DNA from 3 places in the Paenibacillus sp. 3LSP genome. Region 2 is predicted to be linked to each of the others. Evidence: riboswitches for the same ligand, from Rfam matches in the RefSeq annotation. Region 2 holds a riboswitch; each other region holds the start of a gene.
The links. Region 2 has a riboswitch for thiamine pyrophosphate ahead of RW092_RS17550 (ECF transporter S component). Riboswitches for the same ligand answer to the same signal wherever they lie in the genome.
Positions count from the first base shown of each region.

Region 1: it holds a riboswitch for thiamine pyrophosphate, as region 2 does, so the genes downstream of both, RW092_RS10445 (ABC transporter substrate-binding protein) here and RW092_RS17550 (ECF transporter S component) in region 2, are expected to answer to the same signal.
Region 3: it holds a riboswitch for thiamine pyrophosphate, as region 2 does, so the genes downstream of both, RW092_RS23550 (thiamine phosphate synthase) here and RW092_RS17550 (ECF transporter S component) in region 2, are expected to answer to the same signal.

Region 1 is NZ_JAWDJI010000131.1:140-3,414, forward strand. Features, by position in the region: gene RW092_RS10435 (cold-shock protein) at 20-241, opposite strand; gene RW092_RS10440 (cold-shock protein) at 415-615, opposite strand; TPP riboswitch at 922-1,034, shown strand; gene RW092_RS10445 (ABC transporter substrate-binding protein) at 1,190-2,257, shown strand; gene RW092_RS10450 (MTH1187 family thiamine-binding protein) at 2,314-2,607, shown strand; gene RW092_RS10455 (ABC transporter permease) at 2,604-3,275, shown strand, end outside.
Region 2 is NZ_JAWDJI010000206.1:6,134-9,408, reverse strand. Features, by position in the region: gene RW092_RS17555 (ABC transporter ATP-binding protein) at 1-756, opposite strand, end outside; gene RW092_RS17550 (ECF transporter S component) at 756-1,367, opposite strand; TPP riboswitch at 1,469-1,580, opposite strand; gene asd (archaetidylserine decarboxylase) at 1,762-2,559, shown strand; gene RW092_RS17540 (efflux RND transporter periplasmic adaptor subunit) at 2,620-3,275, opposite strand, start outside.
Region 3 is NZ_JAWDJI010000270.1:7,608-10,882, forward strand. Features, by position in the region: gene thiH (2-iminoacetate synthase ThiH) at 1-450, opposite strand, end outside; gene RW092_RS23540 (thiazole synthase) at 454-1,233, opposite strand; gene thiS (sulfur carrier protein ThiS) at 1,238-1,441, opposite strand; gene RW092_RS23550 (thiamine phosphate synthase) at 1,447-2,091, opposite strand; TPP riboswitch at 2,204-2,306, opposite strand; gene RW092_RS23555 (FUSC family protein) at 2,523-3,275, shown strand, end outside.

The DNA.
Region 1 (3,275 bases), on a different contig from region 2:
CCGTGAAAGGTACAAGCGCCTAAGCCTTCTTGGCCGACGATCTTTGATCGGAGCTTGGATTGCTCAGTTGAGGGAGCATGCGCATCCCCATGACCATCTCGGACGAGCAGAGCGGACATACGGGGCTATAATCAAAGGTGAAATTGTCCCGCATCCACCCGTTGCAGTCATCGCTAGTGCAGGTCCATACCGGCGTATTTTCCTCAGGAATTTCTTCTAACGTCTTTTTACGGTAGTTCATAAAATTCCCCTCCTCTTCAAGGTGAACGTTACAACCAGGTGCATTGATGATTTTGTTGTAGTGTTATATGTATCATCAGAAGCGGACTTCTGAAGAATTAACCTCATTAATGATCTTTGCGAAGAAAAACTGCCCTTAATGCGAGCACGCATTAAGAGCAGTTTCTAACTAGCTTACAGTTTTACAACGTTCTCGGCTTGAGGGCCGCGGTTGCCTTGAACCACGTTGAATTGTACGCGTTGGCCTTCGTCGAGGGTTTTGAAGCCTTCGCCAGTGATCGCGCTGAAATGAACGAATACGTCATTTCCGCCTTCCACTTCGATGAAGCCAAAACCTTTCTCAGCGTTAAACCATTTTACTGTTCCAGTTTCCATGGGAGAATACCTCCTGTTTAAGATTAACATGATTCATTTTTTTAACAGAAGTCGTTCAAATAAAGGCTGACCCTTATTGAACATGCACCACTTGTATAAAAAAAATTCACACATTGAAAAAAGTTCCAGTTTTAAAAAAGTGACACCCTTTTCAATGCGTGAATGATATCTTCTTTCAAAAACATGATTTGATCTCATTATAGCCTTTTGCCAGATAAAAAGCAAATCCCCTGTTTTTTCAAGCCTACCGGAAAGACTGGACAAATCTAACTACTGAAAACTATAATGACAGATGTAATCTGCAGTCATATTGTTCAGGGGTGCTGGAATTGGCCGGCTGAGAGTGTATCCCTCCAAGATACTGACCCTTCAACCTGATCTGGATAATGCCAGCGTAGGGAGCCATACCATGGTGATGAACTTATTTTACATGTCATTTCCATTGCCTATCGCGTCCCGGATCCGGGACGTTTTTTTGTATCCGGAAGTTGGAAGTTACGCTTAAGGACGCACATCCAGGGTTATACCAAGAACAAGCTGCGGAAATTTACACCAACGAAGGAGAGTCGGAGTCGTGAAAGTTCAAGTACGTACCGCACTGGCCATATTTCTTGGTTGCTTGCTGCTGGTATTGTCCGCCTGCGGCGGAGCAAATGGGAATCGTGCCGGGACGGCGGAAGGCGGAAACCAAGGCGGACAAAATACCGAAGCCGCCGCACCCAATCAAGCCTCTAATGCAGAGCTGCAACATGTGAAAGTCGTGCTCGACTGGAGCCCTAACACGAACCATACCGGGCTTTACGTCGCCAAGGATCAAGGCTATTTCGCCGAGGAAGGACTGCATGTGGACATCCTCCTGCCTGGTTCCGGCGGCGCCGAAGCGATGGTGGCCTCAGGAGAGGTGCCGTTTGGCGTCAGCGTGCAAGAGAACGTGACGCAAAGCCGAATCCAAGGCGTCCCGCTCGTTTCGATTGCCGCGATCATTCAGCACAATACGTCCGGCTTCGCTGCCCCTGTCGAGAAGAACATCAAGTCGCCAAAGGACTTCGAGGGCAAAGCCTACGGCGGCTGGGGTTCACCGGTGGAACAAGCGGTGATCCAATCGATCATGGATCTGCAAGGCGCTGATGTCAACAAGGTGAAATTCGTTAACATCGGGGATGCTGATTATTTTACAGCGGTAAAACGGGACATTGATTTTGCCTGGATTTTCTACGCCTGGACGGGCGTTGAGGCCGAGCTGCGGGGCGAGCCGCTGGACATGTTGTATGTCAAAGATTTCTCCGAGAAGCTGGACTACTACACACCGGTACTCGTGACGAACGAGAAGACAATCCAGAATAACCCTGAGCTTGTAAAAGCTTTTATGCGGGCTGTGACGAAAGGTTATCAGTATGCGATCGACCATCCGGAAGAAGCGGCGCAGATCCTGCTGAAAGCTGTACCCGAGCTCGACAAAGACCTGGTGGTGGCCAGTCAAAAATGGCTCAGCCCGAAATACAAGGACGATGCTCCGCGCTGGGGCGAGCAAAAGAAAGAAGTGTGGCAGAACTATTCCGATTGGATGTTTGAACGCAAGCTCCTGGAGAAACCGCTTGATGTGGATGCCGCTTTTACCAACGAGTTTTTGCCAAGCGAATAACTATCTTTAATAATTCTTTAATGCCAAAACTCCTATTCGAAAGGATGAACTTACCCATGCCAAACGCGTTATTAAGCATTCAAATCATTCCGAAAACGCCTAACGGTGAAGACGTCATTCCCTATGTAGACCGAGCCATTGAAGTTATTCAAGCTTCCGGCGTCAAATATCAGGTGAATCCCCTGGAGACGACCATGGAGGGGGATCTCGACGAGCTGCTGACCATCGTGAAGAAAATGAATGAAGCCGTCATTGAATTCGGCAGCACGGGCATCATTTCGCAAATTAAAATTTCCTACAATCCCAAAGGCGTCAGCATGGATAAGCTGATCGAAAAATATCGGCCATGAATTTCCGCAGCCTTTGGCACAGCATATGGCCGCCCCTCGTGGCGGTCATCTTGTTTTTACTGATCTGGCAAGGCGCGACCGCCTGGTTCCACATCGAGAAATGGATTCTCCCCAGCCCGGTGGATATCGGTCGTGAAGCAGCTGCCGGTGCGGCCAGCTTGGGGGAACATACTTTAGCAACGCTGCGGCTGATGCTGATCGGTTTTGCCATCGGGACGCTTGTCGGCCTGCTGACGGCGTTTGTACTGCATTATGTTCCGTTTCTTAAGGCATCGCTGTATCCGCTCATCATCTTAAGTCAAAACGTGCCCACCATTGCGCTGGCGCCGCTGCTGATGATTTGGTTCGGCTTTGGCATCCTGCCGAAGATTATCGTCATTACGCTCGTCTGCTTCTTCCCTGTCGCCGTGGCAACCATGGACGGACTTAGCCGCACGGACCGGGCGATGCTTGATTATATGCGAATGATTGGTGCATCCAAGGCGGATATCTTCCGCAAGCTGGAGGTGCCCTATGCGATCCCCTCGATCATGTCCGGGGTGAAAATCGCCGCAACTTACAGCGTTATGGGGGCAGTCATTGCCGAATGGATTGGCGCAGACAAAGGCATCGGCTACTATATGATGCTGCAGAAGGCATCGTTCCGCACGGATAAGATCTTTGTCGCC
Region 2 (3,275 bases):
GGCTTCTGTGGCAAAATACGCTTCCCATACGCCGGGATACCAGATCCCAAATTCAATAAGCTCGGAATGATACGTATCAAACACGACGTCCGGTGCCCCCTCGCCCAACACCTTCCCATCCGGTCCAAACAACACGACGCGGTCAACCAGACCTAGCGCCGTCAACTCCTCGATCCGATGCTCCACGATAATGAGGGTGCGGCCCTCAGCCACCTTAGCGATCGCTTGCCAAATTTGCTCTCGGCCCTGCGGATCGAGCAATGCCGAAGGCTCATCCAGCAGCAGCACCTCCGGATCGCCCAGCAGCACGGAGGCAAGCGCCAACCGTTGCTTCATCCCTTGGGATAGCGAATCGATCGGCACATGGAGCTCAGGCAGGTCAAGGCCCACCTTCGCCAATGCAGCCTGCATCCGCGCGGGCATATCCGGCTTCGGCACGCCCAAATTTTCTAAGGCGAACGCCAACTCCTCATCCACGTAAGGCATACAAAACTGCGTATCCGGATCCTGGAACAAAAATCGCCATGACGCGGGAAGCTGTTGTGCGGACGTGCGCATCGGAATCTCAACTAGGTCTGGAATGATGCCGCTCAGCACCTGGAGCAGCGTCGATTTGCCGCATCCGCTGGGACCCAGCAGCAGCACATGCTCCCCGCGCCGCACCGAGTAATCCAAATCCTTAAACACAAATCGATCCTCTCCCGGGAACTTGAGCCGCAGCTCCCGGATCTCAGCTGCCGTCGTTTCTTTGCTCATCAGTCATTCAACGCCGCATAATCTTTGGGATCAACGGGTCGCAGCAATGTCGTAACCCCTGTCGCCTCTACGGCCTTCACGACGGCATAAGCGAAGTACCCGCAGATCAGCGCCGAGCTGACGGCCCGCATCGCATATTTGGCAGTCAAGAGCCACGGCTCGTAATCCTGCACATAGCCGTAGAAGAAATCCGGGAGGACCGAACCCACGGCAGCCCCAATCCCAGCCAACGCAGCAACGGAGCCGGAAAATTTCCGGTACCGGAACGCGGCGAACACCAGCTCCGCCCCTAAACCTTGCAGCACACTGTAAAGGACCAACTGGACGCCCCACTCGCTCCCGAACAAAATTTCCACATGGGCAGCAGCGATCTCCGCGATTAACGCCACCCCCGGTTTGCGAATCAACAAGAACACCAGCGTTGCAGCCAGGAACCACATCCCGTACACCAGTTCATCGGCCTGGAAGAACAGGGGGGAGAACAAATTGTACACCGAACTCCAAAAGTGATACACCACACCCAGCACCAGCGAGACCAACACCGTTACCAGCACATCACTGAGCTTGAGACCACGCCCCGTTCTTTTTTGAACAACCTCTGACATCTTCATCTCTCCTCCTGATCATTTGATTTAAATCCTCGCATCGTAAAAAAAACCGCCTGAATAGCTCAGACGGTGGTCAGGTCACGGGGACGCACGAAGGCACAAAAAGTCCCGGACGATCGATTCTCTACGCTGGCATTATCCAGATCAGATTAACGGTCCGCGGCGCAATATGCCGCTATCTCAGCCTGATTCGCTCAAGCCCCCGTATCCCTATGCGATTGATATAAACATACACCAACCCCGCCCAGGCATCAAGCCTAAATTTGTACAAATCTGTAAACTGGGGGTTACCAGTCCGTTATTGATTTCGGTCTGATTCTGTGTCAAGATAAGCGGAAGTGGCAACGAATTCATCAATACCCATGCAGCATTACTGGACAGACTAGGAGGATGCGATTTGGCCGCGACATGGATGAAATGGATGACGGAGCTTTCCTCCCGGAAATGGTTATCCCGGTTGATAGGCAAATTCTCTCATTCGGGGGTTAGCCGAGCAATGATCCCTTTATTCGCAAAATCGTATGGCATTCCGCTGCATGAAGCGGAGAAGGAGCTTCGGGAATACCGCACGTTAAACGAATTCTTCACCCGCAAGCTAAAGCCGGGCATGCGCCCGCTGCACGCGGAGCCGGGAGTGATGATTAGTCCGGTGGACGCGCTGATTACGTTTATGGGCGAGGTGCAATCCGGCACGATCCTGAACGTGAAAGGACAGGATTATTCCTTGGAAGCGCTGCTGGCCGGCTCTCCCCGCGTCGAATTGTACAAACACGGATACGCCTTTGTTCTGTATCTGAGTCCTACAGATTATCACCGGATTCACGCGCCCGTGACGGGCAAAAAGCTGGAAAGTGAGCACATCCAAGGCCGGGTCTACCCGGTGAATGATTTTGGCATGCGCCATATGAAGAAGGTGTTATGCCGAAACGAACGCTTGATCACTTACATCTCCCATGAGTATGGGGAAATCGCTCTTGTGAAGGTCGGCGCGATGAACGTGAGCAGTATCCAGTATACCGATCCTTCGGCAAAATCCTGGGAGCAAGGCGACGACCTCGCTTATTTCGAGTTTGGATCCACCGTCGTCCTGCTCACCCAGAACGGCACCTTTACCCCCTGGCCTGAACTTGCCCCCGGACAGAAGGTACGGATGGGTGAAGCGCTGGGCCGCTTTAACTCCGCAAACCCAAGCTAATTAAACAAGACCATGCATCGCCGGCTTCGGCCGGCTCTTCCCATCTCCTGCACTGTATTGCTAGTTCAGCTCATACCGAACGCGGGTACCGTCCATGATCAGCCCTGTGCTGCCTACGATGACCTCGGACTGCTCGAAGATCTCACCGCTGACAGCTGTTGCGTATTCGTTCGAACCTTCCGTCTCGACTCGGGTTAGTTTTGCGTAATATGCATTGCCAAGCGGGCCTTGTTCCGCAGAGATCGTGTATAGGAACGCCCCCTGGCTGTCATGATGAACGGCTTCATTGGGGACGAGCAACAGTTGGTCGCCCTTCGATTTGCGCAGGCTCACTTTGACGCGTTCACCGCCTAGGAGACCGGATTCTTCTTCCTTCAGTGATATCGTGATCCGGGTGTTCGCGGCCGAGGCTTGGCCGCTGTCGCCAGGCCCAAGCTGGTCATCGCCGATCGAATCCCCCCCTCCATCGTACGCCTCTTCGATCGTGGTAACGGTGCCGGTAAGCTGTCGGGCATCGTCGTCTACAAGCGTGATCGAATCAAGTTCTTCACCGGACCGGATCAGGATCGCAAGCTCGTCCGGCACCATCAACCAGATCTGATAGCCCTGGGACGTATCGGATAGGCTGACGTCAGGAACCCCCGCTGAGGCGATCCCCTCTTCAGCACCTACCGTCATGACGATGCCATCCACCGGAGCGATCAGCTCCCGACCCG
Region 3 (3,275 bases), on a different contig from region 2:
ATAATTGCGCAGCACCTTCACGCAGTCTCTTAAGTATTCGACCGGGGAATCTTTGCGGGATTCACCGGTTAACAGCAGGATATGACGGATCCCGGTTGCCGCAATCGCTTCAGCTTCCCGTTCGACCTCTTGCATGTCTAATTTTTTTCGCGGAAAATCATAGATCGAACTAAAGCTGCAATACTCACAGTGGTTCACACAATAATCGGACACATACATCGGGGTAAACAATTGGATTACGTTCCCGAACTGGCTTTGGGTGATCTGCTGAGCCCGTTGGGCCATCTCCTCCAAATGTCGATCAGCCGCTGGTGACAGCAAGGCTAGCAGATCCTCCGCATCAAGCTTAGGCTTGCTAAGCGCCCGCCTTACATCTGCATCGCTGTAACCTTGAAGCCGCTGTGGAAAGGGGAAGCCTTCCCAGGATTGGATTTTGTCATAGAAGCTCATCCCTTAGGCCTCCACTTCATCCAGAAATCCGGTTAGCGGGGAAGAGGCTACCGCGTTTTGCTCCACCGGTCCCAGCCCGGCCAGATGGGCTAATCTGCCGGCTATAACGGCTGCGCGGAACGCTTCAGCCATGCCCAGCGGATCGCGGGCGGTTGCAATCGCCGTATTTAAGAGGACAGCCGCTGCGCCCATTTCCATCGCTTCCGCTGCCTCTGACGGCTTGCCGATCCCGGCGTCTACGATCACCGGCAGGCCTGATTCCTCGATCAGGATCTGAATCAATTCCTTCGTCCGCAGGCCGCGGTTGCTGCCAATCGGTGAACCGAGCGGCATGACGGCAGCGGCTCCAGCATCCCTTAACCGGAGCGCGGCCGATAGATCCGGGCTCATATAAGGAAGGACTACGAAGCCTTCTGCGGCCAGTACCTCGGTTGCTTTAATGGTTTCCACGTTGTCTGGCAGCAGATAACGTTGATCCTGAATGACCTCCAGTTTAATCCAATTGCCCATATCCGCCGCTCTGGCCAGCCTTGCGATGCGGATTGCTTCTTCTGCGTTGCGGGCACCGGAAGTGTTCGGCAGCAGCGTCATATGTGGAGGAATATGATGCAGCAGATTTTCCTCCTCCCAATCGGGATTCACTCTTCTTAAAGCGACCGTGATGACTTCTGCTCCCGAACGTTCGATCACTTCGGGAATTAAGGTGTTGCGGTTATATTTGCCAGTACCGATAAAGAGACGGCTGGACAACGCCTTGCCGCCAATATGGAATAAGTCCTGCATAGGATCAACCTCCCCCAACAAAATGGACTAGCTCAATACGATCCCCATCCGATAACGGGGTCACGTCATAGTCTTCCTTTCGTACAACTGTACCGTTTAGTTCAACCAACAGCTTTCGGTCCTTCCATGGGGGCTCTGCTAATAAATCGGCCAGTGTGACACAGCTTTCGTTGATCGTCGTCTCTTTCCCATTCAGACGAACCTGCACGGGGTTCACCTCCTTTCCAGCCAAGCTGCCTGCATTGCCTTGCGATATGCTTGGGCCTCTTCCGCCGGGTCTGGTGCATGGAACAGGCTTGTCATGACGGCAACCCCTTGGGCGCCGCAGCGGATGACCTCTCCCGCATGGTCCGGACGGATGCCTCCTATGGCGATCACCGGAACCGGGCAAGCTTGAGCCGTTGCCGTGAGTGCTGCCAGTCCTCTGCCGGGAAGTCCAGGTTTGCTGAACGTATCGTATACATGACCGAACAGGCAATAATCCGCTCCATCTGCGGCGGCTTGCATCGCTTCTTCCGCCGAATGAACCGACCTGCCCAAGCGCATCCCAGTGGCTAACGGACGAGCGGCATCCACTGGAAGACTGTGGCCGGCTAAGTGGACATTCATGGCCCGAGCAGCCAAGGCGACGTCCAGGCGGTCGTTCACGACAATTTGGGACAGCGGAATGCCGGCTTCCAGCATCTGTTGAATGACCTCCAGCTGACCTTTCGCCGTGAGCTGCTTATCCCGTACATGGATGTAATCCAGGTAGGGCAGGGCTCTGAGGGACACCCTGAGCAGTTCGGATATGTGAATGGGAGAGATAGAGATCAGATGCAGTTCGGGTGTGGTCAGTGTGATTTTTTGGCTCGTCATGTTCACCCCTCTGAGGTTCGATATGCAATGCAAAAAAGCCCCCTCCGCAAGGAGGGGGCTAGTTCAGCAACAGAAGGAATAAGCCTAAATAGACTTATGTTCTGGTTCATACATGCTTTACGCTCCACTTCCCTACGCAGGTCTTAACCCGTTCAGGTTCAAAGGGTCCGAATCTTGCGATTCATCTCAGCCTTGCGGCTCCCCTAGTGTCGATCGATATCCATTTGTCATGTTTACTATACACGGGGATCCAAATAATTACAACCGTTGAATTGGAATGGGTTATGCTGGCTGCTTTACCTCGTTTCCAAGAAATTTTCATGAAAATGTCACGATTTATCGCAAAAATAGCTGGTTTGTGATGTTTAATGAAATTGAAGCGAAACAAAAACATTCTCTATAATACGGTCGGAGTTTGATTGGGGGGAGTGATGAGATTGAAATGGACGATTGGTTTACGCAATCTCAAGACGGGGCTAGCCATCTGTTTGTGTGTGATCGTTGCAGCGTTATTGCGCCTGGAATATCCTTTTTACGCTGCGATCGCCACGATCATTTCCATGGAAAATTCAGTTGCCAACTCCTTTACGGCCGGGAAACATCGGACGATGGGGACGTTTGTTGGGGCGATTGTGGGTGCAGGCTTCGCCATGATTGAACCTGGGAACGCCATATATTGTGCGTTAGGGGTCATCGTCGTAATCTATGTCTGCAATCTGTTGAATTGGAATAAGTCGATATCCATCGGCTGTATCGTTTTTTTAGCCATTATGTTAAATCTTCAGCCGGGGGAAAGTCCGATTTTTTATGGGATTAACCGGATCACGGACACCCTGGTTGGGATTGCTGTTGCGGTGATCGTCAATTTGGTCGTCTTTCCTCCAAAACATGAGGCGGATTTGGAAAAGGCGCGTAAATCTGTCGCCAAGCGGATGGCCGATTTATTCGGGCAGATCACGACGTGCCGGGAAGTCGTCGATTTGAAGAGCTTTCGTGCGGAGCTGGCTTGTCTGGAGAAATATTATCAGCTCTGCAAAGAGGAATTCCATCTGACTCGGGATCTCAGTGAATCGATGGAGCACATTGGCAAAGAAATTGAATCCTATCGCCACATCTATGAGCATTTGGTGATTTTGCAACAGCTGCTTGCCGAGCATCGACAGTTGCTGGTCGAGGCTGATCTT